DNA from 4 places in the Mesorhizobium vachelliae genome. Region 3 is predicted to be linked to each of the others. Evidence: riboswitches for the same ligand, from Rfam matches in the RefSeq annotation. Region 3 holds a riboswitch; each other region holds the start of a gene.

What was found. A riboswitch is a leader RNA that binds a small molecule or an ion and turns the genes downstream of it on or off. The one in region 3 is predicted to bind cobalamin.
Region 1: it holds a riboswitch for cobalamin, as region 3 does, so the genes downstream of both, RFM41_RS26850 (CbtB domain-containing protein) here and RFM41_RS17110 (DUF1636 family protein) in region 3, are expected to answer to the same signal.
Region 2: it holds a riboswitch for cobalamin, as region 3 does, so the genes downstream of both, metE (5-methyltetrahydropteroyltriglutamate--homocysteine S-methyltransferase) here and RFM41_RS17110 (DUF1636 family protein) in region 3, are expected to answer to the same signal.
Region 4: it holds a riboswitch for cobalamin, as region 3 does, so the genes downstream of both, bluB (5,6-dimethylbenzimidazole synthase) here and RFM41_RS17110 (DUF1636 family protein) in region 3, are expected to answer to the same signal.

What each region holds. Positions count from the first base shown of each region.
Region 1 is NZ_JAVIIR010000015.1:103,741-111,704, forward strand. Features, by position in the region: gene RFM41_RS26830 (methyltransferase family protein) at 128-595, shown strand; gene RFM41_RS26835 (PilZ domain-containing protein) at 599-871, opposite strand; gene RFM41_RS26840 (arginase family protein) at 1,087-1,965, shown strand; gene RFM41_RS26845 (histidine phosphatase family protein) at 1,989-2,558, opposite strand; adenosylcobalamin (AdoCbl) riboswitch at 2,644-2,787, shown strand; gene RFM41_RS26850 (CbtB domain-containing protein) at 2,788-2,997, shown strand; gene RFM41_RS26855 (CbtA family protein) at 3,044-3,784, shown strand; gene RFM41_RS26860 (hypothetical protein) at 3,836-4,417, shown strand; gene RFM41_RS26865 (EamA family transporter) at 4,487-5,434, shown strand; gene RFM41_RS26870 (cation diffusion facilitator family transporter) at 5,597-6,922, opposite strand; gene RFM41_RS26875 (metal-sensing transcriptional repressor) at 6,931-7,188, opposite strand; gene RFM41_RS26880 (hypothetical protein) at 7,595-7,930, shown strand.
Region 2 is NZ_JAVIIR010000020.1:94,945-101,542, forward strand. Features, by position in the region: gene glmS (glutamine--fructose-6-phosphate transaminase (isomerizing)) at 1-1,413, opposite strand, end outside; partial or broken gene RFM41_RS30445 (hypothetical protein) at 1,599-1,862, shown strand; gene RFM41_RS30450 (cold-shock protein) at 2,117-2,311, opposite strand; partial or broken gene RFM41_RS30455 (Mu transposase domain-containing protein) at 2,299-2,692, opposite strand; partial or broken gene RFM41_RS30460 (IS630 family transposase) at 2,999-3,196, opposite strand; cobalamin riboswitch at 3,518-3,717, shown strand; gene metE (5-methyltetrahydropteroyltriglutamate--homocysteine S-methyltransferase) at 3,814-6,159, shown strand; partial or broken gene RFM41_RS30470 (hypothetical protein) at 6,473-6,598, opposite strand, start outside.
Region 3 is NZ_JAVIIR010000007.1:252,243-260,206, reverse strand. Features, by position in the region: gene cobG (precorrin-3B synthase) at 1-335, opposite strand, end outside; gene cobN (cobaltochelatase subunit CobN) at 332-3,835, opposite strand; gene cobW (cobalamin biosynthesis protein CobW) at 3,854-4,891, opposite strand; gene RFM41_RS17110 (DUF1636 family protein) at 4,894-5,319, opposite strand; cobalamin riboswitch at 5,360-5,563, opposite strand; gene RFM41_RS17105 (winged helix-turn-helix domain-containing protein) at 5,593-6,792, opposite strand; gene RFM41_RS17100 (NADH-quinone oxidoreductase subunit A) at 7,128-7,493, shown strand; gene RFM41_RS17095 (NuoB/complex I 20 kDa subunit family protein) at 7,484-7,964, shown strand, end outside.
Region 4 is NZ_JAVIIR010000002.1:429,999-437,962, reverse strand. Features, by position in the region: gene aroC (chorismate synthase) at 1-696, shown strand, start outside; gene ribB (3,4-dihydroxy-2-butanone-4-phosphate synthase) at 806-1,906, shown strand; gene RFM41_RS05670 (MFS transporter) at 2,011-3,231, opposite strand; gene RFM41_RS05665 (TetR/AcrR family transcriptional regulator) at 3,352-3,945, shown strand; gene RFM41_RS05660 (hypothetical protein) at 4,074-5,057, shown strand; gene bluB (5,6-dimethylbenzimidazole synthase) at 5,069-5,800, opposite strand; cobalamin riboswitch at 5,844-6,019, opposite strand; gene RFM41_RS05650 (histone deacetylase family protein) at 6,135-7,061, shown strand; gene RFM41_RS05645 (exodeoxyribonuclease VII small subunit) at 7,065-7,316, shown strand; gene RFM41_RS05640 (DUF2277 domain-containing protein) at 7,360-7,626, shown strand; gene RFM41_RS05635 (pirin family protein) at 7,636-7,964, shown strand, end outside.

The DNA of each region.
Region 1 (7,964 bases), on a different contig from region 3:
CGACTGCGTTCCCCATGTGCCGTGTCGCAAATCATCCCGGGCCGGATCAAATCCTGAATTGCTGAGTGGCGCGCGACCGTGCATAGTGGTTGCGATGGCGCCTGGTTGAGGACCGGCGAAATTGACCATGGACAACAAAGCGGACAATCCGGGGGTCGCGGTGTTCCCGCCGCCGCTCTTTCTCGTGGCGCTGATCGTGATGCTGGCGCTGCGCTATGTCCGGCCGCTGGCGATCGGCGGCCGTCCGCTCACCATTGTGCTCGGCATCGTGCTGGCAGCGCTTGCGATTGCCATCATCGCCTGGGGACGCTCGACCATGTTGCGCGGCGGCACCAATGTGAACCCGACTTTGCCGACCACCGCGATCATCACCAGCGGGCCGTTCGGCTTTACCCGCAATCCGCTCTATATCGGCCTGATGGGGCTGCTTCTCGGGATCGGCCTGCTGTTTGACACTTGGTGGGCCGTTATCGCCCTCATCGCGAGCTTCCCCATCTTGCACTATGGCGTGGTGCTGCGCGAGGAAGCCTATCTGGAGCGCAAGTTCAGCGAATCCTACCGCTCGTACAAGGCGAGCGTGCGCCGCTATCTTTGAGCGTCAGCCCTTCGGCGCGTTGCTGTAGAGCGCGACGCCGACGCGATCGTTGCGCCGCCACCGCACCAAAGCGCGATAGGCCATATCGTCGGCTGGAACCTCGAGCAGGAAGCGTTCCGGGAGGGCGACATCTGCACCGACGCGCAATTCCGCGCCCTGCTCATGCTGGTTCCTGACGGAGCAGCCGATCCGGACGCCGTTGGCAATGATCGTGGCTTCCTTGAGCACGAATTCGCGTACATGAAGACGGCGCTCGGTCTCGGGATATTCGGCCATGTCCGGCAGGCTCCTCAGGCGAGGCTCTCCTCGCCACGGGGCGGCACCATAGCAGCGAGGCGTTTCCGTTCCGTTAGCGATCGCTGAAACGGCAGAAGCCTTGATATCCTGGTTATGCCGTACGGCTCGAAGCTTGACATAGGCCGTCTGCGAACCTTCCCTAGGCCGCGATGCTCAACCGAAGCATGATGCCTGCGGACGTGTTGGAGCCGACGATGACGACCACCAACGGTAAGACACTGCGGCTGCATATGCCTCAGTGGCAGGGCGGCAACCTCGAGGAATACCATCTCAGCTCAAGGTTGCTGTCGTGGCTGCTTCCCTTAGCCCAAGGACCTGAGGAGACCGTCACCGTTCCCCCTCCCGGCGACGGTCCTGCTCTCGACATCGAAGACGGCATCCTGGCAAAGCAGGCCCTGCTCGCTCAGGCACGCGCGGCACGAGCCGCCGTGGAACGGCACCAGCCGGACAAGGTCCTGACCATCGGCGGCGACTGCCTGGTCGATCTAGCGCCCATCGCCTACCTCAACAAGCGTTATAGCGGGAATATCGGCGTGCTCTGGATCGATGCGCATCCGGACGTGCAGACGCCGGAGGAAACCCCTCACGGCCACGCGCAAGTGCTGGGCATGCTGCTCGGCGAAGGCGATCCGGATTTCGTCGCCGAAGTCGACGTTCCGCTCGATCCGGCCAGGGTGATGTATGCCGGACTGGACGAATGGTCGCCGGCCGAGAACGAATTTCTCGTCCGCATGGGCTTGCGCAGCGCCGGCTCCGGCGAGGTTGCCGAAAGTTCTTCCACGGTCCTGCAGTGGCTCGAACGGCAAGGCATCGAGCAGCTTGCCGTCCATTTCGATGTCGATGTCATCAGGCCGCAGAGCTTCCGGCCGATCCTGTTCAACAAGCCCGGGACCGGAACGGACTTTCTCAAAGGCGTTCCGCGCGGCCGGCTGGAACCGGAGCATGTCCTGCGGCTGCTCGATGATGTCGCTGGCGCCTGCAATATTGTCGGGCTCGCCATCACGGAATACATGTCCTGGGATGCCGTCCAGACGCAAAGGTTGCTGCGCCGGCTGCCGCTCGTCGGCAATTGAACGCGGGCGATCTTGCGCAGCGTTCAGCCGGCGACGACGCCGCTCGCATGCAGCACCCAGCGGCGGCCGTCGCTGCGGAACTCGGTGAGCGATAGCGGCTCGATGTCGATCTTCCAGATCGAGGAAAGCGGCGCGCCCAGCACATGCACCATGGCGGCGCGGATCGGCACGGCATGGGTGAGCGCGATGGTGTGGCCGCTCTCAGCGCCCAGGCGCTCGATCAACGCGGCGACGCGCCGGGCGACGGCGGCAAGCGATTCGCCGCCATGGGGTGCGGCATCCGGATCGGAAAGCCAGGCCTCCATGCCTTCCGGGTCCTTGGCCTGCATTTCCTCGAAACCTTTGCCGGCCCACCGCGCGAAATCCTGGTCGGCAAGCAGCGGCTCGACCGTCGCATCAAAGCCGAGCGCCTCGGCCGTTTGCCGCGCGGCAAGCGCCGGGCTCGTCCAGACGTGGTCGGCGCGGCGCAGCGAAGCGGCCAGCGCGGCGGCGCGGTCGATGGCTTGCGGCTCCAGCGCCTCGTCATTCGGAAAGCGACCCTTGCGCGTGGCCCGCGTCGCGCCGCTTGCGATCATCGTCAGGCGGGCGAGCATCCCAAAACTCCCTGGTCCAGTGAAATTTCGGCCGCGCGAAGCCGCGTTGGCCATTACATGTCGTTGACAGGCGAACGAAGTGCTGACAAGTGTTTTAGCGCTATACGGGATTGGAAGCCGGTGCGAGTCCGGCACGGTCGCGCCACTGTGATCGGCACCAGCCGAAAGTCAGGCCTTATTCCGCAGCATTGTTCGATCAACGGGACGCAGTATCCCACGGGAGGTCAATATGTCCGACACCACCTTCACCCCCAGCTACGGTCCGGTTGCGATTCCGGTCCGCGAGCTTCTGCCCTGGGCCATCTTCGCTGGCCTGCTCTTGATGCTGGCCATCTATTTCGTCGGCGCGGAAGAAGGCGCGACGTCGCTGATCCGCGGCACGGCGGTGCACGAATTCGTGCATGACGGCCGCCACCTGCTCGGCTTCCCCTGCCACTAAAGCGGTTCGGCATCGCCGAACCCGCTTTCGATAAAGGGTTAGTGACATGGTTGGAAAACTTTTGCTGCGCGGCATGCTTGTCGGGCTGGTCGCGGGGATTCTGGCATTCGCCTTCGCCCGCGTCTATGGCGAGCCGCAGGTCGACAAGGCGATCGCCTTCGAGGACCAGCAGGCCCAGGCCGCCGGCGAGGCGCCGGAGCCAGAGATGGTCAGCCGCGCCACGCAGGCCGGCATTGGCCTGGCGACCGGCGTGCTGGTCTATGGCGCCGCCCTTGGCGGGCTGTTCTCGCTGGTCTTCGCCTACGCCTATGGCCGGCTGAGCTCGCTCGGTCCGCGCGGCACTTCGGCGCTCATCGCGCTGCTCGGCTTCCTTGCCGTGATCGTGGTTCCCGGCCTCAAATACCCCGCAAACCCGCCCGCGGTCGGCAATGCCGAGACCATCGGCTACCGCACCGAGCTGTTCTTCATCATGATCGTGGTCTCGATCGCGGCGATGGTGGCGGCGGTCGGGTTGGCCCAAAGGCTATGGAAGCAGCTTGGCGCCTGGAACGCGTCGATCGTCGCGGCACTTGCCTTCCTCGTCGTCTTCGCGCTGGTGAAGGCGGCGCTGCCCGACATCAACGAAGTGCCGGAGAACTTCTCGGCGACCGTGCTGTGGCAGTTCCGCGTCGCCTCGCTCGGCATCCAGCTCGTGCTGTGGACCGTCGTCGGGCTGGGCTTCGGCGCGGTTGCCGAGCGCGTCGTCGCGGTGCGCGACCAGCGCAGCCCGGCACGCCGCTACGCCTGAACTGAAATGCGTTGGCCGCCACGGTTCCTTGCCCTGGCGGCCAATTGCTTTTTGACGACCGCCCTGCTGGTCATGCTGGCCACATCCGCGCAAGCGCATAGCGGCTCGTCGGCGCCGCCTCCCCCCGGCATCCAGATCCCCAGCCTGACCCACGGCCAGATGGCGGTGATCGCGCGCTACCGCGGCGACATTCTTGCACTCGCGCAAGCACAGACCTTGACCGACCCGACCTTCCGGCGACTCTACAATCACGGCAATCTGCAATTCACCTACTGCCTCTGGGGCCTGATGCCGGGAAGTCTTGGCGACGAGGAGAGCCCGTTCAACGAATGCAGCCATGCCTATCTCGCCACCGCCAAGGCGCTGCTGACGTATATGGCGACGATGCCCTCAGCCGAGCGCGACGCGAAGGCGTTGATCTCCGACATCGATGCCGAGATGGTGCGCAGCGGCGCCTCCTGGATCCTTTGCCAATATAGCGGCGAGGCTTTCAGCACCGGCGCGGTCGTCGAGCCCCGGTGGCGAGACATGTTCTTCCACTTGCCGAGCCTGGCGGTCCTGCTTGCGACCATTGCTGCGCTTATCGCGGCCGGATGGTCGATCTTCGGTGCGCCGCGTAGTCGCGTGGCCTAGCTGTCCGCTGCAAGCCGGCGTAAGAAGCGCCATCCACCCAACGTCCGCACGGACCCGCAATCACCAGCCATGTTGGTCTCCGAAAGCCTCGCCCTCGCCGCCGCCTTATGCAGCGCGCTGAGCTCCATGTTCCTGAGCGAGCTCAAGGGCCGCGTTCCCCTCCTCCAGCTCGCCCGCTGGCAGATGCTCGCAACCTTCGTGATGACCGGCTCGGTGTCGCTGGCGATCGGCGGCTGGCACACGATCGGACCAAGGGAGTTCTGGCTGCTTGCGGGATCGAGCTTCGCCGGCATCAGCATCGCCAGCACGACCTATTTCGCCACCATCTATTCGGTCGGCCCGCGCATCACCGCGCTGCTCTTCTCACTCACCTCGCCTTTCGCGCTGGCGCTCGGCTATCTCGTGCTCGGAGAAACCGTCAGCCACTGGCAGGCGCTGGGCGTGGCGCTGGTGCTTGCAGGCATCGTGCTTGCCATCGGCATGCCGCGACGCTTCCTCAAGCGCGGCCACCTGGCGCCGGCCATGCCGGTCGTCACCCCTTCCACCGTGCCGGTGAGCACGGCGCCCGGCCCGCCGCTTACCGGGCGACTCGGACCAGGCATCGTGCTCGGCGTGACGACGGCGCTCGGCCAGGCGACCGGCACCCTTCTGGCGCGCCCGGCAATGGCTGCCGGCGTCGAGCCATTCACGGCCATGGCGCTGCGCTCGGGCCTCGCCGTGATCCTGTTCATCGCCCTTGCCGCGACGCCGTTCGGCAGGGGCAAGCGCGAGGCTGTCCAGTTCGGCACGGTCGGGCTCGCCGTGCTTTCCGCCTTCGTCGGCACCTCGCTCGGCATGTCCTGCCTGATGGCTGCGCTGCGCACCGGCAATGTCGGCATCATCTCGACGCTGTCCTCAATGACGCCGGTCATCATCCTGCCGATGGTGTGGCTGCGCAGCGGACAAAGGCCGACCGCGGCTGCCTGGGCGGGCGCGCTGCTGGCCATCGCAGGCACGGCGCTGATCAGCGTGAGGTGATGGGTTGCGCGTGAGGCTCGCGCCGAAGTCACTTCGATCCGAAGGCCAGCTACATTGGTCCGTTTAGCGTCAAACTAGGCGGAAGGCGGACACCGACACAGCGCGCCCAGGTGTCGCGTTGTCGTCAGGCAGATTCACGCTGGCACACAAATGTCGCCCGCATCACCCATGCGCGTGCCCGTGGTCCGGCTCCGCCATGGCGAAGGGCAAATCCTCGCTGTCCTGACCAGCCGCCAGTTGCAGCCTGGCGCTGAACTCATGCGGCTCGGCCGGGGCGACCAAGCTTTGCAGATAGTGATGATCGCCGCCGACCGGCGACAGCAGTAAGCTTTCGACCGCACCGTCCGCCCTTTCGATGGCGACGTTCGCCCGCAGCCCCTCGGCGTGACGCGACAGGCGCAGCCGCATGCGCTCGCCCTGCGGCGTGTCGACAATCTCGAGCAGCCCGCTGGCGAGCTTGCCCGAGACCAGGAACGGATCGGGCGCATGATGGTGGCCGCTCTGCGTCTCCGGCTCGGCAAAGCGCACCGTGGCGACATCGAGCGCGGGGATGTGCGCGAAGAGCCCGGCCTTGAGCGATGCGGCGATGTTGTTCGCGGCGGCTAGCAACAGCCCGTCATTGACTGCAATCTCCACATCGACATGCAACCTGTGGCCGAGCCAGCGGGCGTTGGCGCCGACCACTTTTTCTATCCCGGCGACATGCTCCGCGGCGTGATGAATTTCGTCGACGAGGCCGGGCTCGACGCCGTCCAGCATGCGCGTCAGCACCGAGCGCGCCGATTGCCACACGATGCCCAAGATGGCGACGGTGATGATGAGGCCGATGATCGGGTCCGCCAGCGGCAAGCCGAGCCAGACGCCGACCGCGCCGGCAACGACCGCGAGGCTGGTGAGCCCGTCGGTGCGGGCGTGATAGCCATCGGCGACCAAGGCGGCGCTGTTGATCTGGCGGCCGACGCGGATGCGGAACACCGCCACTGCCTCGTTGCCGAGGAAGCCGATCACGCCGGCCGCTGCGAGCCAACCCAGGAACTGGACCGGACGCGGATTGAACAGGCGGTTGACAGCTTCATATCCGGCCACGAGCGCGCTTGCCAGGATGATGAGCACGATGATGATGCCGGCAAGGTCCTCGACCCGGCCGAGGCCATAGGTGAACGTGCGGGTCGGCTTGCGCCGCACCAGCACGAAAGCGATCCAGAGCGGAATGGCCGTGGTCGCATCGGCTATGTTGTGGATGGCATCGGCAAGCAGCGCCACACTGCCCGAAGCCATGACGACGACGATTTGCAAGGCGGCGGTGATCGCCAGTATCGCGAACGACCACTTGATCGCCCAGATGCCGCGATCGGTGGTGGCGATGGTGGCGTCGATCACGCCATGCGTGTGGCCGTGCGGTTCGTGATGGCCGCCGCTATGGTTATGCCCGCCAGGGCCATGTCCATGCGCGCCGAAGCCGAACCAGTCCAAAACTTTTTCCCACATCAAACGCCTCACAGATACTTGGTGAGCTGCTTCAGCTCCTTGAGAGTATCCCTGGTCGGCTCGCCGCCTTCGACGAGGCAATGCTCCATATGGTCGTGGATCAGCTCGCGCTTGGCGTTGCCGACGGCGCTTTCGACGGCATGGAGTTGTTGCGCAAGGTCGAGGCAGGAGCGGCCCTGCTCGAACATGGTGAGCACGGCGGCGAGATGGCCGTGCGCGCGCTTGAGCCGGGCGATGATATCGGGATGGGAGCTGTGTATCGTCATGCTGTTATCCTATCCTCCAGGGTAGGATAACGCAAACAGCAAAGCGTCAGCGGTCATATCGGCCCCCTGGTGGTGATGCGGCCGGATTTTCTTCGTGATGCCTTCGCAACGGCGTTGCGGTTGGCGGCGGATCGCCCGGCCGAAAAGGTATCGGCCTTCCTGCCGGGTACGTGCGAGAGCGCGCTTGGCCTCGCGGTGCTGTTGATGGCATCGCATGGCTATGGCGACCGGACCCAATTATCGGCCGCGAAATCCCGGCTTGATGTGATCGGCAGCGGTCGGCGGCAGGCAGCCCGGCAGCAACCAAATGCTTGTTTTGGCGTTTGTTTCAGTGGCTGGCGGCGCTCGATTTGGCGCCAGCCGATTCCGCCGGCGAGATGCCGCGCGGGGCGGAAAGGAGGCCGCTATGACACGGCCGGCAGTGGAGATAGGCGACAGGGTTGCGGTCATCGCCACGGTGGTCGCGCGCACCGAGGACCGCGTGATGTTGAGGCTCGACGGCGACAGCCACAGTTACTCGATGGTCGAGCCAAATGCCAAGCCGGGCGACAAGCTCAGGCTCGAGGGTGACGTCGTCCATGTCGACGAGGAGCTCGGACGCACGACCGTGCAGGTGCTGGGGCGCGTGAGCGTCGACACCAAGTCGGTCGAAATGGTGACGAGACGTTGCGACCTCGACCATATCGGGTCGAACGTGCCTGGCCACCCGCGTCCGCGCACTCCGCCGACACCGCACGGGTGAACGGGGAATCTCTGCCCTTTCCTCGCGCCCCTCG
Region 2 (6,598 bases), on a different contig from region 3:
GCCACGGCCAAGATACAGGACGTCGTGATATCTGGATAATTCGCGCGCCAGAAGCTCTATCTTAGGTTGGATGCTGTTCAGGATCTGGCCCATAATGCGCGGCATTTCGGCAAGGCTTCGGACCAGCGCCTGCACCTCATTTTCGGTTACTGTTCCGCGGGTCCGGGCGGCGCTGATGGCAAGTGCGGCAAGAACGGCAAGCTGGCAGGTGAACGCCTTGGTGGAGGCGACGCCGATCTCTGGGCCGGCAAGGATTGGGAAGACCGCGTCGGCCTCCCGAGCGATGCTCGATTCGGCGCCATTGACGACGGCGCCGATTTTCAGTCCAAGTTTCTTGCAGTATCTCAGCGAGGCCAGCGTATCGGCGGTTTCGCCAGATTGCGAAATGAAAAGAGCAGCAGACTGGGGCGACAACGGGATCTCGCGGTAGCGAAATTCGGACGCAACGTCGATTTCGACTGGCAGGCGAGCATAGCGTTCGAACCAGTATTTTCCTATCAGTCCGGCGAGGTAGGCGGTGCCGCAGGCAGAGATCGCCAGGCTCGGAATGCTGGCAAAATCGAAGCTAGGAACCGGATCGGCGCGATTCTCTATCAAGCTGACATAATGAGCGAGCACATGGCCGATGGCCTCGGGCTGCTCGTAGATTTCCTTCTCCATGAAGTGGCGATGTTTGCCCTTGTTGGCCAGATAAGCCGCGGCCATAGAGGTCTGACGCGGACGCTCTACTGGGTAGCCGTCGAAATCGAAGATATCGGCACCCCCCTTGCCGATTACGGCCCAGTCACCGTCGATGAGATAGGTGACTTCATTCGTGAAGGGGGCAAGTGCGATCGCGTCGGATGCCAGAAACATCTCGCCGTCGCCGTGGCCGATTGCCAGCGGTGGTCCATTGCGCGCTGCGATGATGCTCGACGGATCATCCTCAAAAAGGATGGCGAGCGCGTAGGCGCCCTTGATGCGTTTCAACATGGCATGCATCGCTTCGCCCCGGCCCATGCCCTCCTGGCGGTGTCTTGCCACAAGATGGGCGACGACTTCCGTGTCGGTGTCGGTCTGGAACTCGGCTCCCCCCGCCGTCAATTCCTCCTTCAGCTCGGCAAAATTCTCGATGATGCCGTTATGGACGACGGCCACACCGTCGGTAAAGTGCGGATGCGCATTGCCTTCCGTCGGCGCTCCGTGGGTTGCCCAGCGCGTGTGGGCGATGCCAATGGAGCCGTTTAGCGGCTCTGCCTTCAGTCTCTTCTCTAGATTGACGAGCTTGCCCTCAGCGCGCCTCCGCTGCAAGGCGCCCTCGGTGATAGTCGCAACGCCGGCGGAATCATAGCCGCGATATTCCAGACGCTTCAAGGCGTCGACCAACCGCTCCGACACGGGCTGTTGCCCAACGATACCAACAATCCCGCACATGCCGTCTGCGACTTCTTTCCGGCGGCCTCGGTCGACGCACCAATCACGACGAGGATACCCAACGCGCTGCAATTCAGGATCCTCTAATACGATTTTATTAGGACGGTAAAATTGATTGTTGGAATAGCAATCATCCACCCGATAAATGGACAAAAGATGCGCGACGGCATTCCAACAGAGCCTTATCGATGCTGCATCTGCCGATTGACGTGGGCATCGAGACGGCACTCGACGCGGATGTGAAGTCGTGGCTCGCCTTCGCGGCGCAAAAGACCGACGAGTTGGTCGTGCTCGCCTTTGCCCTGGCCGAAGGCCGGGACGAGGTCGCCGCTGGTGTCTATGACATTCACTCGCCAGGGATCCCAGAAGCGGCCGAGATTTCCAACCTCATTAAGGATCCGGGAACGCCGGCACCTGCCAAGCGTACCCACAACAAAGCCGCAGCCTGACCGGACTTTTCAGGCTCGACTAAGCGGATCCGGCATGGTTTCGCACTTGCGATATAAAATTTGTGCGTTGCAATATCCGTTGCTATCGGTATGATCATGACTTGTCGACCATCTACTCCTCCCAGATGGTGCCGACGCTGAGTGGGCGCACCTCCTCCCGCGCCTCATTCGAAATAGAGTCCGCTGCCACCTCCTCCCGGCAGCGGGCTTTTTCTTTGTCTGAGGCGCAATTTCGGTTGGGCCAACGCATTTGGCTAGGCGAGGCGAATATTCCGTACCTCCAGGCCTTTCTTGCCCTGCCCGCATTGGACAAACACCTTCTGCCCCTCCATCAGCATGCTCAGTCCTGAGCGGGTCTGCGCGGTGGCATGAACGAAGATGTCCTTCTCACCGTTTTCAGGAGCAATGAAGCCGAAGCCTTTTCGGGATTGTACCACTGCCCCGGGCACAGGGCATGATCGCTCACCATCTGGCCGCATGACGGATGATCACACGGCCAGCCAAAACCACGACCTGGACGCTCTCGCCGATCAGGCGCCAGGGCACCGAGTAGCTGTTCGTATCCAGATCGATCGCACAGTCGGCCTGGACCTTGCGGATCAGGCCCCACAATTGCCCAACGGCGACCTGCCGGAAAGCGCGCGGAGCGCTCGAGCTTCAGCGGCAAAACGTTCCACGGGCGCAACGCCGGTGGTGCCGTGTTCGCCCTGGTCGGCAACTTCGCGCATCCACCGATCCAGATGCGCCTCGAACGCCGCCCAGCTCTCGAACCGCCGGCCGGCGTTCGCGTTCTCCTTGATGTAGCCGACTCCGCGTTCGTCTTTCCCCTCTGCTTCGTGTGGTGCAGCTTTGTTGCGCCCTTGAACCGCGCCAACTCCTGACTCCGCCTAGGATCGCGTGACGCAGAACTGCAGGCCGAGCACCTCGCGTCTGGAGCGAGCCGCCCGGCGAGGCCATGAAACGTTAAAATTAAATCCTCACCGAGCTTGAACAGAGATGATCAGTTTGTGTGCTTCTACCCCTTTGGGTTGCCCTAAATGAACTGCATCTGGCAATCGGATGTAGGCCAAGTTGCGAGCGCGCGGCTGGCCCCACCTTGGCACTGCTTTTCGAGCAGTAGTCGGTAGCCAGTAGTGGATTGAATCTAACACTTGGTGCCCACGTTTGACGGCGGCGATGATTTTGTTCGGGTCGGCGGTCCAGGTGAAGCGTTTGGGTTGTCGGATTATGCTCGGCGAAGAAGCGGTTGATGGCCGCCTACACGACAAGATGAAAGGCGCCTCGCTTGAGGCGTCGCTCGACAGCTCGGCGAAGAAGCCCTCGACGGGGTCGAGCCAGACACCCTGCCTTCGCGCCCCAATCCATTCGACCAAAGGCGCGGCTAACAACCCTTGCGCAGCCGGGCCGAACCGCCGTCTGTCACAGTTCTGCACAGCGCGCCCATTTGTCGATTTGGCCCGGGCCCTGCAGCAGCCAAGGTCTGGCTTCATGTAGCCAATCTGCCTTACCGCGTGCCGAATTAAATATATTCGCGATCCAAACGCCCCTTGTTCGTCCCTCCACGCGACTTGGAAATCACTGTGATAGTACAAAGTGCGTTCACATAATGACATAAAGATTTCTTTATGCGATGTTGACAAAAGAGCGGACTGCTGTGATTGTGTCCAAGCCATGGTTCTCCGTACGGCGCTGCCGCAGCGGAGCTAAGAGGGAAGCCGGTGCGATGCCGGCGCTGCCCCCGCAACTGTTAGAGGCGAGCCGACCCCACTCATGTCACTGAGGCGAACAGCCTCGGGAAGACGGATAGAGGCTATGACCCCCGAGCCAGGAGACCTGCCACGGCGAACTATTGTCCACGGGCGGGGTGTCTCGGTGGCCGCTGCAGCCCGGCGTTCGTACCGGCCTACTGGCGCCTTCGTTGTCCCCCACGCCCCAACCATCGGGGTATCGCATGACTCTCTCTCAGCAAATTCCTGTAGCGACGCTTGGTGTGCCGCGTATCGGTCGCAGGCGGGAATTGAAATTCGCGCTCGAAAGCTATTGGTCCGGAAAATCTTGCGCTGCCGACCTTCTCGCGACGGCAAAGGCACTCCGTGCCGCGAGCTGGGAGGAGCAGCGCGATCGCGGTGTGTCGAAAATCCCCTCGAACGACTTTTCGCTCTACGACCATGTACTCGACACCGCCGCCATGGTCGGCGCCGTGCCGTCTCGCTACGCATGGAATGGCGGCGAGGTCCCACTCGACATCTATTTCGCCATGGCCCGCGGCAACCAAGGTCAGACGGGGAATTGCGACTCTGGTCAGGAGCATGCGGCTGGCCCTGCCCTAACCGCGATGGAAATGACCAAATGGTTCGACACCAACTATCATTACATCGTGCCGGAACTTGACGACGATCAGGCGTTCACACTCTCGTCGACCAAACCGGTTGATTACTTCCTCGAGGCTAAAGCCCTGGGCATTCATACACGCCCGGTCATCCTTGGACCGGTCACTTTTCTCAAGCTGGCGAAATCACCTGCCGAAGGTTTCAATCCCCTCGCGCTCCTGCCGCGGCTTCTGCCCGTCTACGAGCAACTCCTGCGGAGGTTGAAATTCTCGGGAGCCGATTGGGTGCAGATCGATGAGCCAGCGCTTGTGCTCGATCTAAACCAGAACGAACGAGCCGCACTTGAATTTGCCTACGGGCAGCTGTCGAAGGCCGCGCCCGAGCTGAAGATCATGCTGGCTACCTATTTCGGGCCTCTGGGGGAAAATCTCGAGACGGCGATATCGCTGCCTGTGGCGGGCCTGCATTTTGATCTCTCGCGTGCTCCCGAACAGTTGGAGACGGTTGGTCGGCTCGCGCCTAAGGATCTGGTGCTCTCGCTTGGCTTGATCAATGGCCGTAACGTCTGGCGCGCGAACCTTACTGCCATTCTCGACCGCATCAAGCCGATCGTCGCGGGCTGGCCGTTGGACCGAGTCGAGATCGCGTCTTCGTGCTCGATGCTGCATGTGCCGATCGACTTGCGTATGGAGACGGCACTGGATGCGAACATCAGGTCGTGGCTCGCCTTCGCGGCCCAGAAGATCGACGAGCTGGTCATCCTGGCCCGGGCCTTGTCCCAAGGTAGAGATGCGGTGGCTGGCGAGTTGAAAGCTTCTGCCGAGGCTGCCGCGACTCGCGCAACATCCACGAAGGTCCATGACCCGCTCGTTGAAGGGCGGATCGCCGACATTAACGGCGCCATGAAGCAACGAAGGAGCGCATTTGCCGAGCGTTCCAGGGCCCAGGCCCGCGCGCTCGGCCTGCCGCCGTTCCCGACGACGACCATTGGATCCTTTCCGCAGACGCCTCAGGTGCGCAAGGCGCGTTCCGCTCACGCGAAGGGCCAGCTCAGCTATGTCGATTACGAAACCTTTCTGAAGAAGGAGATCGAGGCTGCTATTCGCTGGCAGGAGGAGATCGGGCTGGACGTGCTGGTGCATGGCGAGTTCGAACGAAACGATATGGTACAGTATTTCGGCGAGCAACTTTCCGGCTTCGCCTTCACCGAACATGCCTGGGTGCAGAGCTATGGGTCGCGCTACGTGCGTCCCCCCATCATCTTCGGCGACGTATCGCGCCCCAATCCGATGACGGTGCGCTGGTGGCAATTCGCCCAGTCGCTTACGCAAAAGTCTGTAAAGGGAATGCTAACAGGCCCAGTGACCATTCTCAATTGGTCTTTTGTTCGCGACGACGTACCCCGCTCCGAGGTCTGCCGCCAGATCGCGCTCGCTATTCGCGATGAAGTGACGGACCTAGAAAGAGCCGGCGCAAGGATGATCCAGATCGACGAGGCCGCGTTTCGCGAAGGCTTGCCGCTGCGCAAGTGCGACTGGAAGGTCTATCTTGACTGGTCGGTCGAATGCTTCCGGATCGCTTCAACAGGTGTAAAGGACTCGACTCAGATCCATACCCACATGTGCTATTCGGAATTCAACGAGATCATCGACGCGATCGCTGAGCTGGATGCGGATGTAATTTCGATTGAGACATCGCGCTCGGCAATGGAACTGCTTGACGCCTTTACGAGCTCTAAATATCCGAACGAAATCGGTCCTGGAGTCTATGACATCCACTCACCGCGCGTTCCGGAAGTCGCCGAGATTTCGGCCCTCCTCATGCTTGCCCGCGAGCGCCTGTCTGATGCTCAACTTTGGGTAAACCCCGACTGTGGCCTCAAAACACGCAATTGGGAGGAGGTCCGCCCTGCCCTCGTGAACATGGTCGCTGCAACACGCGCGCTCCGGGAGACAGTGCAGGTCTGAGGCTTTGCCGAATTCTCGTTATGCCGCGGGTCAACGGCTACTGCTGCCGCGAATTCCGCGAGAACGCCTCGGTTCGCAAAACGTCCTGGCAACATGATGCCATCGCGACGAGCAGGCGACGGAAGCGTCGTCTGCGCCTTTTTAGATTAGAAGTGGTCTCCCCTCAGTGATGGTTCGCCATTACCTTTCTTTGCGACTTTGGAAACTCAGGCCATTTATTTTCCTGAAATCCCGCGAGACAGGTAGAGGCGTTGTCGCGGTTTCGGCCGGTAAAATGGAATAGACGACATTGGGCACCCTTCCGGTCAACGCGTTAAGGAAGGTGACCAGCCGGTAGGCTTCTTTTGTCGTCATTCTTCGCCGATGTCATGTCTGCCCATGTCTCCAGCAGGTCGTGTCCCGCTGAGTGGTGTAGCTCGGCGGTGACGAAGCCGCTCGC
Region 3 (7,964 bases):
GCCAGCGGTCTCGGATCGGCAATCTCCTGCGGATCGATCCCCGCCAGCGGCCCGGTCTCGACCGGCACGCCGCTGCGCACCGCGATGCCCAGCGCAGCGACCTCGTCCGCCAGCAGCCGCGCGCTTTCCGCTGTAAGCCCCCGGATCTGCAGGCTGCCGCGCGCGGTGACTTCCATGATGCCGTTGCCGTGGTGCAGCGCGGATTCGCCGAGTCCGATCAGCGACTCGGGCGAAAGTCCTCCAGCGACCGGATTGAGCCGCACCAAGAGCCCGTCGCCGGTCTGCATAGGCGCGCTGAGTGCCGGGCAGGCGCCGCGGCGCGAGAAGGCGTTCATGCCGCCACCCCGCTTGCCTGGGCCTCGGCAATCAACGCCGCGAGATCGTCGTCGATCGAATTCCTGAGCGGATGCCAGAGGCCACGCCGCCGCGCGGCGAGAAAGCGCTCGGCGATGACCTTGGCGGCTACCGGGTTCTCGCGCAGCAGGAAGGCGCGGACTTCCGCGTCGCCGAGATAGGCGTCGTGAACCGCCTCGATCAACGCACCGGAAATGGCGTGCGTTGTCTCGGCGAAGCCGACCAGGCGATCGACCGTCTCGGCGAATTCGGAGGCGCCGCGCGGGCCGTGGCGCATCTGGCCGGCGATGAAGCGCGGGTTGACGGCGCGCGCCCGCACCACCCGCGATACTGCTTCGCCGACCGAACGCGGCTTCGGCTTCGCCGGGTCGGTGGTGTCCAGCACGATGACGTCGGCATTCCTGCCAAGCGCTGCAAGGGCCGCCGAAAATCCGCCGATGAAGGCGACGTCGGCCGAGCCTTCGAGGATGTCGCGGCCCGGGTCGTCGCCGGTATGGACGAGAAGGTCGGCTTCGGCGATGCGGCCTTCGAAAGCGCCGGGCGCGGCAATCGACTCGCCGTCGGCGCCGCCATAGGCATGCGAGGTGGCGTCGAGATAGGCGCGGCCGATCTCTTCGCGCGCGCCCCATTCACCGCGCGACAGCAGGTCCTCGACGCCGGCGCCATAGGTGCCGGGCGATGTGCCGAAGATGCGCGGACCGACCTTGCCTTGTGCGCGGGTCGCGGCGGCAAGCGGGTTCTCCGAATCGTCCTCGTCGCGGCCGGCGACCGCGTTGGCGGCGGCATCGATCAGCGCGATCTGGGCCGGGAACATGTCGCGGAACAGGCCGGAAATGCGCCAGGTGACGTCGACGCGCGGGCGGCCGAGCGTTGCTGGCGGCAGCACCTCGATCCCGGTGACGCGGCCGGTGGCGGCATCCCATTGCGGCCGGCAGCCCATCAGCGCCAGGCCTTGCGCGATCTCCTCGCCGCCGGTGCGCAAAGAGGCCGAGCCCCAGAGGTCGATGACCAGCGAGCGCAGCCAGTCGCCATGGCTCTGCATGTAGCTGCGCACGACTTCTTCCGCCGCTGCCTGGCCGAGATCGTAAGCCGTCGGGGTCGGCATGGTGCGCGGGTCGGAGGTGAAGAGATTGCGGCCGGTGGGCAAGACATCAGAACGTCCCCGCGCGGGCGCGCCGGCGGGACCTGCCTTGATATGGCGGCCGTCGAGGGCCGTGAGCAGGTTCGCTTTTTCGGCTTCGGCGCTTTGCCGGCGCAGCGGATCGGTTTCGCCTTCCGGCGCGCGGCCATAGACATGCAGCCCGTCCTTGACGGCGAAATCCTTGAGGTCGCAGAGCCAGGCGTCGATCCGGCGCAGTGCCTCGTCGGGTTGATCGGTCTTGGCGACGCCGGCTTCCGAGGCAAGCCCGGTCATCCGGGCCGTCTCGACGATCAGCTTCGCCAAGCGGTCACGGCGGCGGCGGTCGAGGCCGTCGGCCTGGGCATACTCATCGACCAGCCTTTCGAGCTTCTGTTGGCCTTCGTCGAGACCGGCGCCGGTGAGCGGCGGCGGCAGATGACCGAGCGTGACCGCCGAAATGCGCCGCTTGGCCTGCGCAGCTTCGCCCGGATTGGAGACGATGAAGGGATAGATGACCGGCAGGGAGCCGGTGACGATCTCGGGAAAGCAGGCGTCGGAGAGCGCAACCGTCTTGCCCGGTAGCCATTCCAGCGTGCCGTGCGCGCCGACATGGACGATGGCGTGCACGCCGAGCGACTTTTGCAGCCACAGGCCGAAGGCGATCAGCTCGTGGCGCGGCGGCAGCGTCGGGTCGTGGTAGTCGGCGCGCCGGTCGGCGGAGCGGCCGCGGTCGGGAGCCAGCGCCACGGTGACGTTGCCGAAGGTGGCGGCGCGGAAGGGGAAGTGATTTTCGGGGCTTGCTTGTGCAGGCCGGCGTTCTGTCGCCTCGCGCGAACCTGTCCCTTCTGCCTTGCCCCACGCGGCCTCTATTGCATCGTGCGCGGCCTGTGGCAGCTCGGCCGAAAAGGCGAAGTAGTCCTCTATGGAGAGGCCAGGCCCACCCACCTCAAGCGCATTGAGCAGTTCGCGCGGCGATTGCGGAATCCCTTCAACCGCATAGCCCTGTTCCTTCAGGTCATGCAGCATGGCGAGCACGCTGGACGGCACGTCCAGGCCGACGGCGTAGCCGGTCCGTCCAGGCGCGCTCGGATAATCCGGGATCAGGATCGCCAGCTTGCGCTCGGCCCGCTCCGTCCGCTGCAGGCGGATGAACGCCGCGATCCGCATGGCGACCTGCGCGACCCGGTCCGCCTCGGGCCGGTTGGCGAAAGCACGAAACGCCAGCGCCGGATCGGTTTCGATCTCGCCCTTGAAGGAGATCGCGCCGGCGAGGATGCGGCCGTCGAGCTCCGGCAGGACCACATGCATGGCGAGATCGGCGGGCGCGAGGCCGCGCTGGTTCTTTTCCCAGATCTCGCGCCTCGTCGTGGCGACGATAACCTGGAAGACGGGTATGCCAGCGCGGTCGAACAAGGTCTCGGCGCCCGGTTCGGCGCCGGAGGCGAATGCGGTGGCGGTGATGATGGCGGCCGGGTTGAGCGAGGCGATGGCGTTTTCGACGAAGGCGAGAGATGTCGGATCCTTGAGACTGGACACGAAGATCGGCACTGGGGCGAGACACTGCGTCCGCAATGCGTCAACGAGTGCGTCTATGGGCGCGACGTCGGCGGCTAGCAACATAGAGCGGTAGAAGAGGATGGGGATGATGGACGCGGCGTTTCCCTCCCCCTCGAGGGGAGGGTGGCCCGCAGGGCCGGGTGGGGTCGCCTCGGCAGTGCTCGGCGCTTCTTGATGTCGGCTTGTGTCGCGGAGGACCCCACCCCCGGCCTGCGGCCGGACCCTCCCCACAAGGGGGAGGGGGACCACGCCGTGGCCCGGCAGATAATACCCCGCCTTCGGCACGCTCACCGGCTCGGCCACGGCCGTTTCCGACCCGGCAAGCCTCGCCAGCCTTTGCACCAGGGCCGCCATGTTCGCCGGGCCGCCTTCGCGGAAATAGCCGAGGAGGGCATCCAATTCGGCGCGCGGCAGGGTCGAGCCTTCGATCAGCCGCTGGTCCTCGTCATGGCTTTCGCCGGGCAGCAACGCCAGCTTGATGCCGCGTATGCGCGCCAACGCTGCAAGCTGGTCGCAGCCGTAGCGCCACCAGTCATAACCGCCGAGGATGCGGACGAGGATGACCTTGGCGTGGCGCGCGACGCTGTCGATCCACAGGTCCACCGACATCGGGTGGCGAAGGTCGCGAAGTGCTGCCAGCCGCATCGAGGGTAGCTGCTCCGCATCGGCCTTCCAGGCGGCGGCCAGGCCGGCGAGGTCGCTGTCGGTAAAGGACAAAGCCACGATATCCGCAGGCGTCTGCCTGAGGTCGATCGGCTCGGCGAGATCGTCGAGCGAAGCGGATGTGGTGGCGAGGATATGCATCGCTTTTTCGTGTTGGCCTCAGCCGGCGAGGATACGCTCGATCGCTGGGCGGTTCAGCCCCTTGAGGCCGATGACGACGAGCCGCGAGCAGCGGTCGTCCTCGGCCGTCCAGGCCCGATCATAGTAATGGTTGACGCGCGGGCCGACGGCCTGGAGCAGAAGCCGCATAGGCTTGCCGCCGACCTCGACGAAGCCTTTGACGCGCAAAACGTTTTCCTGCTCGGCGGCCAAGGCAACGCGCTTTGCCAGCTCGTCGGGATTGGCGATCGACGGGATGTCGATGACGAAGGAATCGAAATCGTCGTGCTCGTGGTCGAGCTCATCATCGTGATGGGTCTTGCGGTTCTCGATGTCGTCCTCGACGGCGAGGCCGAGGCCGAGCAGCACGGACGGATCGACCTTGCCCTGCGCGGTCGGCACCACTTTCACGGCGCGCGCGACATGCTCACCGATGACGGCGTTGGCGCGTTCCGAGCCCGCCGCATCCATCAGGTCGCTCTTCGACAGGATGATCAGGTCGGCGCAGGCGATCTGGTCCTCGAACACCTCTTCGACCGGATCGTCATGGTCGAGCGAATCGTCTGCCGCGCGCTGGGCCTGCAGGGCGTCCATGTCGGAGGCGACGCGGCCGTCGGCCAGGGCAGGCCCATCGACCACGGCGACGACGCCGTCGACGGTGACGCGGCTCTTCACCGTCGGCCACTGGAAGGCCTGGACCAGCGGCTTCGGCAGAGCGAGGCCCGAGGTCTCGATCAGGATATGATCGACCTTCGGTGTGCGGGACAGGATCTGGTCGAGGGCCGGCACGAAGTCGTCGGCCACGGTGCAGCAGATGCAGCCATTGGCGAGCTCGACGATGTTTTCTTCCGGACAGGTGTCGATGCCGCAGCCTTTGAGAATCTCGCCATCGATGCCGACATCGCCGAATTCGTTGACGATGATCGCCAGCCGCTTGCCCTTGGCATTTTCGAGCAGGTTGCGGATCAGCGTCGTCTTGCCGGCGCCGAGGAAGCCGGTGACGACGGTGCAGGGAACACGGGAAACGGATGCGTTCATGGTCAGTCCTTCAGCATGTCGAGGGGAGGGATGCGGGCAACCAGGCCGCGCTTGAGGGAATCGGGCCGACCGCGCCAGGGGATCAGGCCATCGGTCGAGGTGGCGAACAGCTTTGCGCCGGCGACAAGATCGGCGCCGCTGGTCGTGTCCAGATCGCCGAAGACGTAGCTCCAGCAGCCGTCGCGCAGGAGTGCGGCGCTCAGCCGGCGCTTGCAGTTGCCGAGGCATTCGACGGTGTGGATGCGGATGTTTTCGGCCGAAGCGGCACGGCGCGTATCTTGGGCCAGCAGCGCGCCGGCGCGCGGATGCGCGTCCGAGCCGGTCTCGTCGCGACAGGACGAGCAGACGATGACGGTCACACCGGCGAGCGCGTCGGGCTCGGACGAAATATCCGCACTGTTTGCCGGGAAACTGTCGTTGCGATCCAAAACCAGGCTCCTTGCCCGGAAAACCCGCCGGGCATTCGGATACTTAAAGTCTCAGACGGCAGGTCTCCTGGCTCGCGGGTCGTCGCCTTGAATGCCGCCTTCCCGGGAACATCCCAGTGGTTTTCGGCCGGGGCTCGTCGCTCACAGTTGCGGGGACAGCCGCGGATTTGGGTTTTTGACCCGCACCGCATTCCCTCTTGGCTCCTCCCTTTGCCGGGAGAAGACCGTCTGCGGCGGATTTAGGCTTATGGCTAGGCGCCTGTCAACGCGCGGCTACGACACCTTGATGTCGGCCAGCGCCGGACCCAAGTCGCCGGCCGGCGTCACTTCGATCGCCTCCAGGCCGAGCCAGGCCTGCATCTGCTTCAGCTCGTCGAAGAGCTGGGCGGCGGTTTCAGGCGGCGCCCCAGCCTCGGCATAGGCGGCGTGGACGCGCAGCACGCTGGCCGGGCGGTCGGCCCTGAGATCGACGCGGGCGACGATCCGGTCGCCGAGCAGGAAGGGCAGCACATAATAGCCGTATTGGCGCTTTTCGGCCGGCGTGTAGATTTCGATGCGATAGCGGAAATCGAACAGCTTTTCGGTGCGGGTGCGCTCGAAAACGACGGGATCGAAGGGGGCGAGCAGGGCGCGCGCCCTGATACGGCGCGGGAAACGGGCGTCCTTGTGGAGATAGGCAGTTTTGTCCCAGCCTTCGACCTTCACCGGCAGCAGTTCGCCGGCTTCGACCAGTTCCTCGATCCTGTCCTTCGTGTCGCCTGGCGCGAGACGAAAATAGTCGCGCAGGTCGCCATAGGTGGCGATGCCGTGGGCGCGGGCGGAAATGCGCAGCAATTCGCGATGCGCGTCCTCGATCGAGGGTACCGGCAGGTCAAGCACAGCCTGCGGCAAAACGCGCTCGGGCAGGTCGTAATAGCGCTCGAAGCCGCGCCGGTAGGCGGTGGTGATGCGTCCGGCCCAGAACAGCCATTCGAAGGCATGCTTGGCCTCGCTCCAGCCCCACCAGCCGCCATTGCCCTTGTGGCCTTCGATATCGGACGCGGCGATCGGCCCGCGATCGGCGACTTCTCTATAGATCTCGTCGATCATCGCCTTGCGTTCACGGCCCCATTTCGCAAGGCCGAGATACATCTCGTCGCCCTGCTCGGCGCGCTGCATGCGCCAGCGCAGCAGAGGGTAGGTCTCGACGGGCAGGAATGACGCCTCATGCGCCCAATATTCGAAGACCGCGCGCTTGCGGGTGACGGCGGCGTTGTCGAGCAGCGCAAGCGGGTAGGGGCCGAGGCGCGAATAGAGCGGCATATAATGCGCGCGCACCACCGCGCTGACGGAATCGATCTGTAACAGGCCGGTCCGGGAAAGCACACGGGCAAGGTGGCGGCGATCCGGAACCCCTCCGGGGCGAGGATCGTTAAACCCTTGCGCGCCCAGCGCAATGCGCCTGGCCATGGCGAGCGAGATTTTCTCCTTCATCAAGGTGTCCTTGCCCCGATCGTCCGTTGGATTTTTAGCCGGTGATTCCGGCCATGCTAGCAGGCAGATGGCGGGAGATATGTCAGGAGAGAAAAGTGGAGTAAAAAGTGAAAGAAATCAAACAGGAGCGGATCGGACCAGTTTCTTCCGATAAGGCGTCCAGGGCCGCGATTTGAACAAGGTTTGACTTGCGTCACCGAAACCGCTGCGCTAACCCTCGCCGCGTTGCAGCATAGGGCCCCTTAAAACGGTTCAGCGGTTAAACTGTCACGCTTCCGCATTAGAGTCCGTTGCTGTAATCAAAGTGAACTGCCCCGCCGAAGGAAAGCCGCCGCATGAGCGCACTCCTGAGTTCTTACCTGCCTATCGTCCTTTTCATCGCCGTGGCGATGATCGTTGGTCTGGCGCTTATCGTCGCTCCTTTCCTGGTGGCCTACCGCAATCCCGACCCGGAAAAGCTTTCCGCCTATGAATGCGGGTTCAACTCGTTCGACGACGCCCGCATGAAGTTCGACATCCGTTTCTACCTGGTGTCGATCCTGTTCATCATCTTCGATCTCGAGGTCGCCTTCCTGTTCCCGTGGGCGGTGTCCTTCTCGAAGCTCGGCATGCTCGGCTTCTGGTCAATGATGGTGTTTCTGGCGGTGCTGACCATCGGCTTTGCCTATGAATGGAAAAAAGGAGCGCTGGAATGGGATTGAACGACAGTTCAGGCACCCTCGTCGCGCCGAAGCCCAAGGGCATCATCGACCCCAACACCGGCAGGCCGGTGGGGGAGGACGATCCCTTCTTCCTCGAGATCAATAATGAGCTGGCCGACAAGGGTTTCCTTGTCACCTCGACCGAAGCGCTGATCACCTGGGCGCGCAGCGGCTCGCTGATGTTCATGACCTTCGGCCTCGCCTGCTGCGCGGTCGAGATGATCCACACCTCGATGCCGCGCTATGACTCGGAGCGTTTCGGCGTCGCGCCGCGCGCGTCCCCGCGCCAGTCCGACATCATGATCGTCGCCGGCACGCTGACCAACAAGATGGCGCCGGCACTGCGCAAGGTCTACGACCAGATGCCGGAGCCGCGCTACGTCATCTCGATGGGCTCCTGCGCCAATGGCGGCGGCTACTACCACTATTCCTATTCGGTGGTGCGCGGCTGCGACCGCGTCGTGCCCGTCG
Region 4 (7,964 bases), on a different contig from region 3:
GCCCGAGTTGCGGCCGGCGCCCTGGCCCGCAAAGTGGTGCCGGGCATGGTCGTGCGCGGCGCGCTGGTCTCGATGGGCGAAAAGTCCATCGACCGCGCCAACTGGAACTGGAATTTCGTCGGCGACGCCGAAAACCCGTTCTTCACGCCCGATCCTGCCTCAGTCCCGGTCTTCACCGCCTATCTCGACGGCATCCGCAAGGCCGGCTCCTCGGTCGGCGCGGTGATCGAGATCGTCGCCGACGGCGTGCCGGCGGGGCTCGGCGCGCCGATCTACGCCAAGCTCGACCAGGACATCGCGTCCGGCCTGATGTCGATCAACGCCGTCAAGGGCGTCGAGATCGGCAATGGCTTCGAGGCGGCCCGCATCACCGGTGAACAGAACGCCGACGAGATGCGCATGGGCAATGACGGCAAGCCGGTGTTCCTGTCCAACAATGCCGGCGGCATCCTGGGCGGCATCTCGACCGGACAGCCGATCGTCGCCCGCTTCGCCGTCAAGCCGACCTCGTCGATCCTGACCCCGCGCCAGTCGATCGACAAGGACGGCAAGGATGTCGAGGTGATGACCAAGGGCCGCCATGATCCTTGTGTGGGCATCCGCGCCGTGCCGATCGGCGAGGCCATGGTTGCCTGCGCGATCGCCGATCATTATCTGCGGCATAGAGGACAGACAGGGAGGGGAGTAGGGGAGTAAGGTAGTAGGGGAGTATGTTAACGCTCGCCCGGTCGCCAAACTTTTTCCTTTTCCCTACTCCCTTACTGCCCTATTCCCCTACTCCCTTAGCGAAGCCTGCGAGCGCCCCATGCCTTACGACCAAAAGAAGATCGTCGAAGCGATCCGCGCCTTCGAGCGCGGCGAGATCGTCGTCGTCATGGACGATGACGGGCGCGAGAACGAGGGCGACCTGATCGTCGCGGCCGTGCACTGCACGCCGGAGAAGATGGCCTTTATCGTCCGCAATACCTCGGGCATCGTCTGCACGCCGATGCTGCGCGACGACGCCAGGCGGCTGAACCTCGCGCCGATGGTGGCGGACAATGATTCCGCCCACACCACGGCCTTCACCGTCAGCGTCGATTTCAAGCATGGCACAACGACCGGCATTTCCGCCGACGACCGCACGCTCACCGTGCGCAACCTTGCCAATGGCAATGTCGGCGCGTCGGATTTCGTGCGGCCCGGCCACATCTTCCCGCTGATCGCGCGCGAAGGCGGCGTCTTGATGCGCTCGGGCCATACCGAAGCCGCAGTCGATCTCTGCAAGCTTGCCGGCCTGCCGCCTGTCGGCGTCATCTCCGAGCTGGTCAATGACGACGGCACGGTCAAGCGCGGGCTGGAAGTACAGGCCTTCGCCGAGGAACACGGCCTGAAGCAGATCTCGGTCGCCGACCTCATCGCCTACCGCCAGCGCAAGGAAACGCTGGTCGAGCGCGTCGCCTGTTCCGACATCGACACGCCCGGCGGCAAGGCGCAGGTCTTCACCTACACGCTGCCCTGGGATTCCATGCATCATGTCGCGGTCGTCTTCGGCGATATCCGCGACGGCGAGGATGTGCCGGTTCGGCTGCATTCGGAAGATGTGGTCACCGACGTCTTCGGCACCAGCCACCGGCTCGACGGCATCATGAAGGCGATGGGCGAGCGCCGGCGCGGCGTCATCGTCTATCTGCGTGAGGGCTCGGTCGGCGTCGCCCATCAGGAGCGCAAGCGGCCGCAGAGCGGCGACCGCGAGGACCACGAGGAAGCCCGCCGCCGCGAGAGCGAGTGGCGCGAGATCGGGCTCGGCGCCCAGATCCTCAAGGATCTCGGCATCTCCTCGATCAACCTGATCGCCTCGCGCGAGCGCCACTATGTCGGTCTCGAAGGGTTTGGCATCCACATCGCCAAGACCGAGATTCTCTAGCTGATTGACGCCTCCGCGACATCGTCATCCTCGGGTCTGCGCGCCGCTTCGCGTCGCTCCGCCCGTGGATGACGAAGTGATTGAGGCTACGGCCAACTTCACCGTCACTCAGCGGGCATTACCGCCTCACCCCTGTCCGCATCGCAATCGTCCGTCGCCAGCCGGCATTGCCCGGCAAGCACGGTGACCAGCGCGATTACACCTGCCGCGATCGAAACCCAGAACCCGTTTTGCGGACCGAAGCTGTCGACCATCCAGCCGGCGGCGAAGGAGCCCAGCGCCATGCCGATGCCGATGCCGGTCGTCACCCAGGTTACGCCTTCGGTCAGCATCGCCGGCGGCACGTGGCGCTCGATCAGGCCGAAGGCGGTGATGAAGGTCGGCGAGATCGCGACGCCGCTGACGAACACCGCCAGTGCCAGTGTCGGCACCGTATCGGCGAAGAGCAGCGGCAGCGTGGTGAGCGCGATCACGGTAACCGCGACCGCCAGTTGCCGCTGCAGCGGCGCCTTCAGGCTGAGCGCGCCGACGATGATGCCGAGCACGAAGGACCCCAGCGCATAGACGCCGATGACGAGGCTCGCCGCTTCGGACTGGCCGAGCTGCTTTGTAATGGCAACCGTCGTCACTTCGGTCGTCGCGAAGGTCGCGCCGACGAAGATGAGGGCAAAAGTGATGATCTGGACTGGCCGCAAGCGGATCGCCGAGCCGTTCGCCCCATGCTCGGCTGGCCGGACAGGCGGCTCGGACGAGCGCTGCAGCAGGAACGCCGCCGAACCGAGCGCGAGCAGCAACGTGCTGACCACCATGCCGGCTTCGGGAAACAGCGCCGCGCTCAAGCCCACCGACAGCGAGGCGCCGGCGACATAGACCAGCTCGTCCGCGGCGGATTCGAAGGCGAAGGCCGTGTTGAGCTCCGGCCGGTCGCGAAAGATCTCGCTCCAGCGTGCCCTGACCAGCGCCGGGATACTGGGCATGGCGGCGGCAAGCAGCGCCGATCCGAACAAGGTCCAGGCCGGCCAGTGCTGGTTGGCCGCAACGATCAATGTCGCGAAGGCAAGCACCGAGACGAGCGTGGTCGGCAGGGCAATCGCGGTTTGGCCGCGCTGATCCACCCATCGCGAGATCTGCGGTGACAAAACAGCATTCACAAGTGCGTAGGTCGCCGAGACCGCGCCGGCCAGCCAGTATTCGCCATGTGTCTGCGACAGCATAGCGACGATGCCGATCGGCGCCATGGCGATCGGCAACCGCGCGATGAAGGCTGCGGCGGCGAAGCCTTTCGTGCCGGGAGCTTGAAAGATGTCCGCATAAGGGTTTCGCATGATCCTGCTCCTCGACAAGGGGGCACACTAAAACTACATACGCTGCGTATGAATGTGAGATAGTTCATACGCCGCGTATGTCAATTGGCATACGAGACGTATGTGAATAGGGCCAGAGCCATGCACAGACCGCGCAAGGAGATGATCGCCGAGACCCGCGCCAAGCTGATCGCGGCCGCCCGCCACGCCTTCGGCACGATCGGCTATGCCGGAGCCTCGATGGACGACTTCACCGCTTCGGCCGGCCTGACGCGCGGCGCGCTCTACCATCACTTCGGCGACAAGAAGGGGCTGCTGCAGGCGGTGATCGCCGAGATCGACGGCGAGATGGCGTTGCGGGTGAACGAGGTCGCCTCGAAAGCGCCGACCCGCTGGCAGCATTTCGTCGACGAATGCACCACCTATATCGAGATGGCGCTGGAGCCGGAAATCCAGCGCATCATGTTCCGCGACGGCCCGGCCGTGCTTGGCGACCCGGCGCAGTGGCCAAATGCCAGTGCCTGCACGGCGTCGATGACCGACCATCTGACGAGGCTGCAGGACGATGGCGTGGTCGTTCCGGACCTTGATCCCGAGACGACCGCACGGCTGATCAACGGCGCCAGCAGCCAGGCCGCACAGCGCATCGCCAATTCCAATGACCCCGAAGCCACCTCGAAGAAGGCAATCGCGGCGTTCAAGCAGCTGCTCGAAGGCCTGCGCAAAAAGGCCTGACCGCACGATAGAGTAACCATCGCCGGGCTTGTGCACCGGTTTTGACCGTGGCCGACCGCGCCGCAATTGACTTTCCCCGGCACGAGCGCATCTTCTCGCGCCAACTCCGCGGGTGGGAGAGTCGGGGCATGTGGGACTTCAGCATCGCCAGGTCGGTGTCCATCATGATGCGGACATGGCCGTTCATCGTCTTTCGCATGATCGTCTATTTCGGCATAACGGTCGCCTACATCATGGCGACCGGCACCGGCGCCAGCGTCGGCTATGGTGTCGGCCACATCTCGACCGATCCCGATGGTCCGATGTCCTTCGCGCTCTGGGGCGGCGTGGTCGGCTTCGGCGTCGTGTCGATCGCCGTCTACTGGATCCGCGAATACATCCTCTATGTGCTGAAGGCGGGCCATATCGCCGTCATGGTGCATCTGATCGACGGCCATGACGTTCCCGACGGCCAGAACCAGATTGCCTATGCCAAGGAAGTGGTCACCCAGCGTTTTGCCGAAGCCAACATCCTTTTCGTCGTCGACCAGCTGGTCAAGGGCGCCATTCGCGCCATCACCGGCCTGATCGGCGGCATCGCTGCCTTCCTGCCCATTCCGGGCTTGAGCGGCCTGGTCAGCTTCATCAACACCGTCATCCGCATCTCGCTGACCTATGTCGACGAGATCATCCTCGGCTACAACATCCGCATCAATTCGAGCTCGCCCTTCGAGACGGCGCGGCAAGGCGTCGTGCTTTACGCGCAAAATGGCAGGCACATGGTCAAGAACGCCGTCTGGCTGGCGGTGATCATGTGGGGCGTGTCCTTCGTCATCTTCCTGTTGATGCTGGCCCCGGCGGCCGCCATCCTGTGGGTGATGCCGGGCCAGCTTGCCGGCTGGGCCTTCGTGCTGGCCATCGTCTTTGCCTGGGCCTTCAAGGCGGCCTTCATCGAGCCCTTCGCCATCGCCTCGCTGATGCAGGTCTATTTCGAAGCCATCGAAGGCCAGACGCCCAATCCCGAATGGGACCGCCGGCTGGCCGAGACCTCGTCGAAGTTCAGGGAACTGCGCGACAAAGCGCTGGTCTCCTTCGGCAGCGGCTCACGCTGGGATACCCCGCGAGCCGCTTGATCTGCTGCTGGTCAGCGCTTCGGCGCGCTGCCAAGCCTTGCTATCGCCGATTTGAGCGGTGCCTCGCCGGCACCGCGAAACGTCTCGCTCATCACCAGCTCGGGCAGGGGCAGGCGTTTGCCCCAGCCATTCGCCTCGAGGTCCGGCCTCGGCGCGAAGGCCGAGACGCGGCCGACGCAGAGATAGGCTATCGGCGTGACATGGTCCGGGATCGCCAGAAGCCGCTTCAGCGCCTCTGTCTCGATGATGCTCACCCAGCCGACGCCGACGCCTTCGGCGCGTGCCGCCAGCCAGAAATTCTGCACCGCGCAGACGGTGCTGTAGAGGTCCATCTCCGGGTTATGCCAACGGCCGAGCGGCGAGTCCTTCGAGCGCTGCCGGTCGCAGGTGATGCACAGATTGAGCGCGCTTTCGCAGATGCCTTCGAGCTTCAGCTTGCGGTAGAGCGCCTGCCGCTCCGCCTCGATCGCAGGCAGTTCCTGCTCACGCGCGGCGAGGAACAGGTCGCGCACTTGTCTGCGCCGCTGGGCATCGCGGATGACAATGAAATTCCACGGCTGCATGTAGCCGACCGACGGCGCGTGATGCGCGGCGTTGAGCAATCGCGCGAGCACACTGTCGTCGAGATCGTCGGGGACAAAATGGCTGCGCACGTCACGCCTGGTGAACATCGCCCGGTAGACCGCGTCGCGCGCCAATTGATCAAAGTCGTCGCCGCTCATGGCGATCGCTGCTGCCGTCATCGCTTTTCCCCTTGCGACAAGCAGTCTCCCGCCTGACCAAGCGGAAGACCATGTCTGCCAGGCCGGTCTTCTGGCTCGGGATCCTCCCGCACCGGCGCCTTCCCGTCATCGACAGTGGCTTTGCCGGCGCGGTCCCCCTCACAGCGTTGGGCACGCCACGGAGTTCAACCGTGTTCCCGATTCTCCCGCGTCGCGGGCACCAAGCAGCGAGGAGACCTTACCGCGAAGCCTGGGCCGCGCCAATGGCGCCAGCGACACGGGCTGACGCAATTTTCCCCAGCCATTCGGCTTTCGAACATGGTCATCCGCGCCGCCGGTGCCTAGATTAGGCGCCATGGCCACCCGTCTCTACACGCACCCGATCTTCCTGGAACATCTTACGCCGCCCGGCCATCCCGAGCGGCCCGACCGCTTGCGCGCCATCGAGCGCGTGCTCGACGACGAGGCCTTTGCGGCGCTCGATCGCGTCAAGGCGCCGGAAGGCGACGAGAAAACCATCCTCTATGCGCACCCCGAGAATTTCGTCGAGCGCGTGCGCGCGGCGATCCCTGAAAGCGGCATCGCCTCGATCGACGCCGATACCAGCGCCAGCCCGAAAAGCTGGCAGGCCGCGGTGACGGCGATCGGCGCGGCCAATGCCGCGGTCGACGATGTGTTCGAGGGCCGAGCCGCCAATGTCTTCGTCGCCGCCCGTCCGCCCGGCCATCATGCCGAAAAGACCACGGCGATGGGTTTTTGCCTCTTCAACACGGCGGCGATCGCCGCCCGCTATGCGCAGAAGAAGCACCAGGCCGAGCGTGTCGCTATCGTCGACTGGGACGTCCATCACGGCAACGGCACGCAGGACATTTTCTGGGACGATCCTTCGGTGCTCTATTGCTCGACGCACCAGATGCCGCTTTATCCCGGCACCGGCGCGAAGAGCGAAACCGGCGCCGGCAACATCGTCAACGCGCCGCTCGCGCCGCAGACCGGCAGCGACCTGTTCCGCGACGCTTTCCTGTCGCGCGTGCTGCCGTCGATCGACGCGTTCTCGCCGGACCTGATCATCATTTCCGCCGGCTTCGACGCGCATCACCGCGATCCGCTGGCCGAGATCAACCTGACCGAGGACGATTTCGACTGGGCGACAGGGCAATTGATGGAGCGTGCCGGGCGCCACAGCGGCAACAGGCTCGTCAGCTTGCTGGAAGGCGGCTACGATCTGCAGGGACTGGCATTTTCAGTCGCCGCCCATGTCGGGCGGCTGATGAAGGGATAGGGTATGGCAGTGGAAGGCAATGAAGACGTCAAGGCGATGAGCTTCGAGCAGGCGCTCGACGCGCTGGAGAAGATCGTCGATGATCTGGAGCGCGGCGACGTCCCGCTCGACCAGTCGATAAGGATCTACGAGCGCGGCGAGGCGTTGAAGGCGCATTGCGACCGGCTCTTGAAGGCTGCCGAGGACAAGGTCGAGAAGATCAGGCTGTCACGCGACGGCAAGCCGGTGGGAACGGAGCCGCTGGACGCGGAATAATTGGAATAGGGTGGGCAGAGCAAGCAGGTAAGGAGTTCAAGCCATGTGCCGCAACATCAAGACCCTGGCCAATTTCGAACCGCCGGCAACCAATGACGAAGTGCATGACGCAGCGCTTCAGTTCGTGCGAAAGCTGAGCGGCTCGACGAAACCTTCGAAGCGCAACGAGCATGCCTTCCACCATGCGGTCGAGGCGATCGCCGCGATCGCGCGCGAGTTGATCGACTCGCTCGAGACCAGCCAGGAGCCGCGCAATCGCGAGGTGGAGGCGGCCAAGGCGAAGGCCAGGTCGGCGCTGCGTTTCGCCTGAGGGACACCCATGAGCTTTTTTCCGGGAAACGATCCTGAACCCGGCGATGCCTTCGCCTGCGATCAGATCGAGCTGATGGTGGTTCCGAACGCCAAGGATATCGGTGGTTTCGAGGTGCGCCGCGCGCTGCCGACGGCAAAGCGCCGTCTGGTCGGGCCGTTCATCTTCTTCGATCGCATGGGGCCTGCCATCCTGCGCGCCGGCCATGCGCTCGACGTGCGCCCACATCCGCATATCGGGCTTTCCACCGTCACCTATCTGTTCGACGGCAAGATCAGGCACCGCGACTCGCTCGGCACCGAAATGGTGATCGCGCCGGGCGACGTGAATTTGATGAC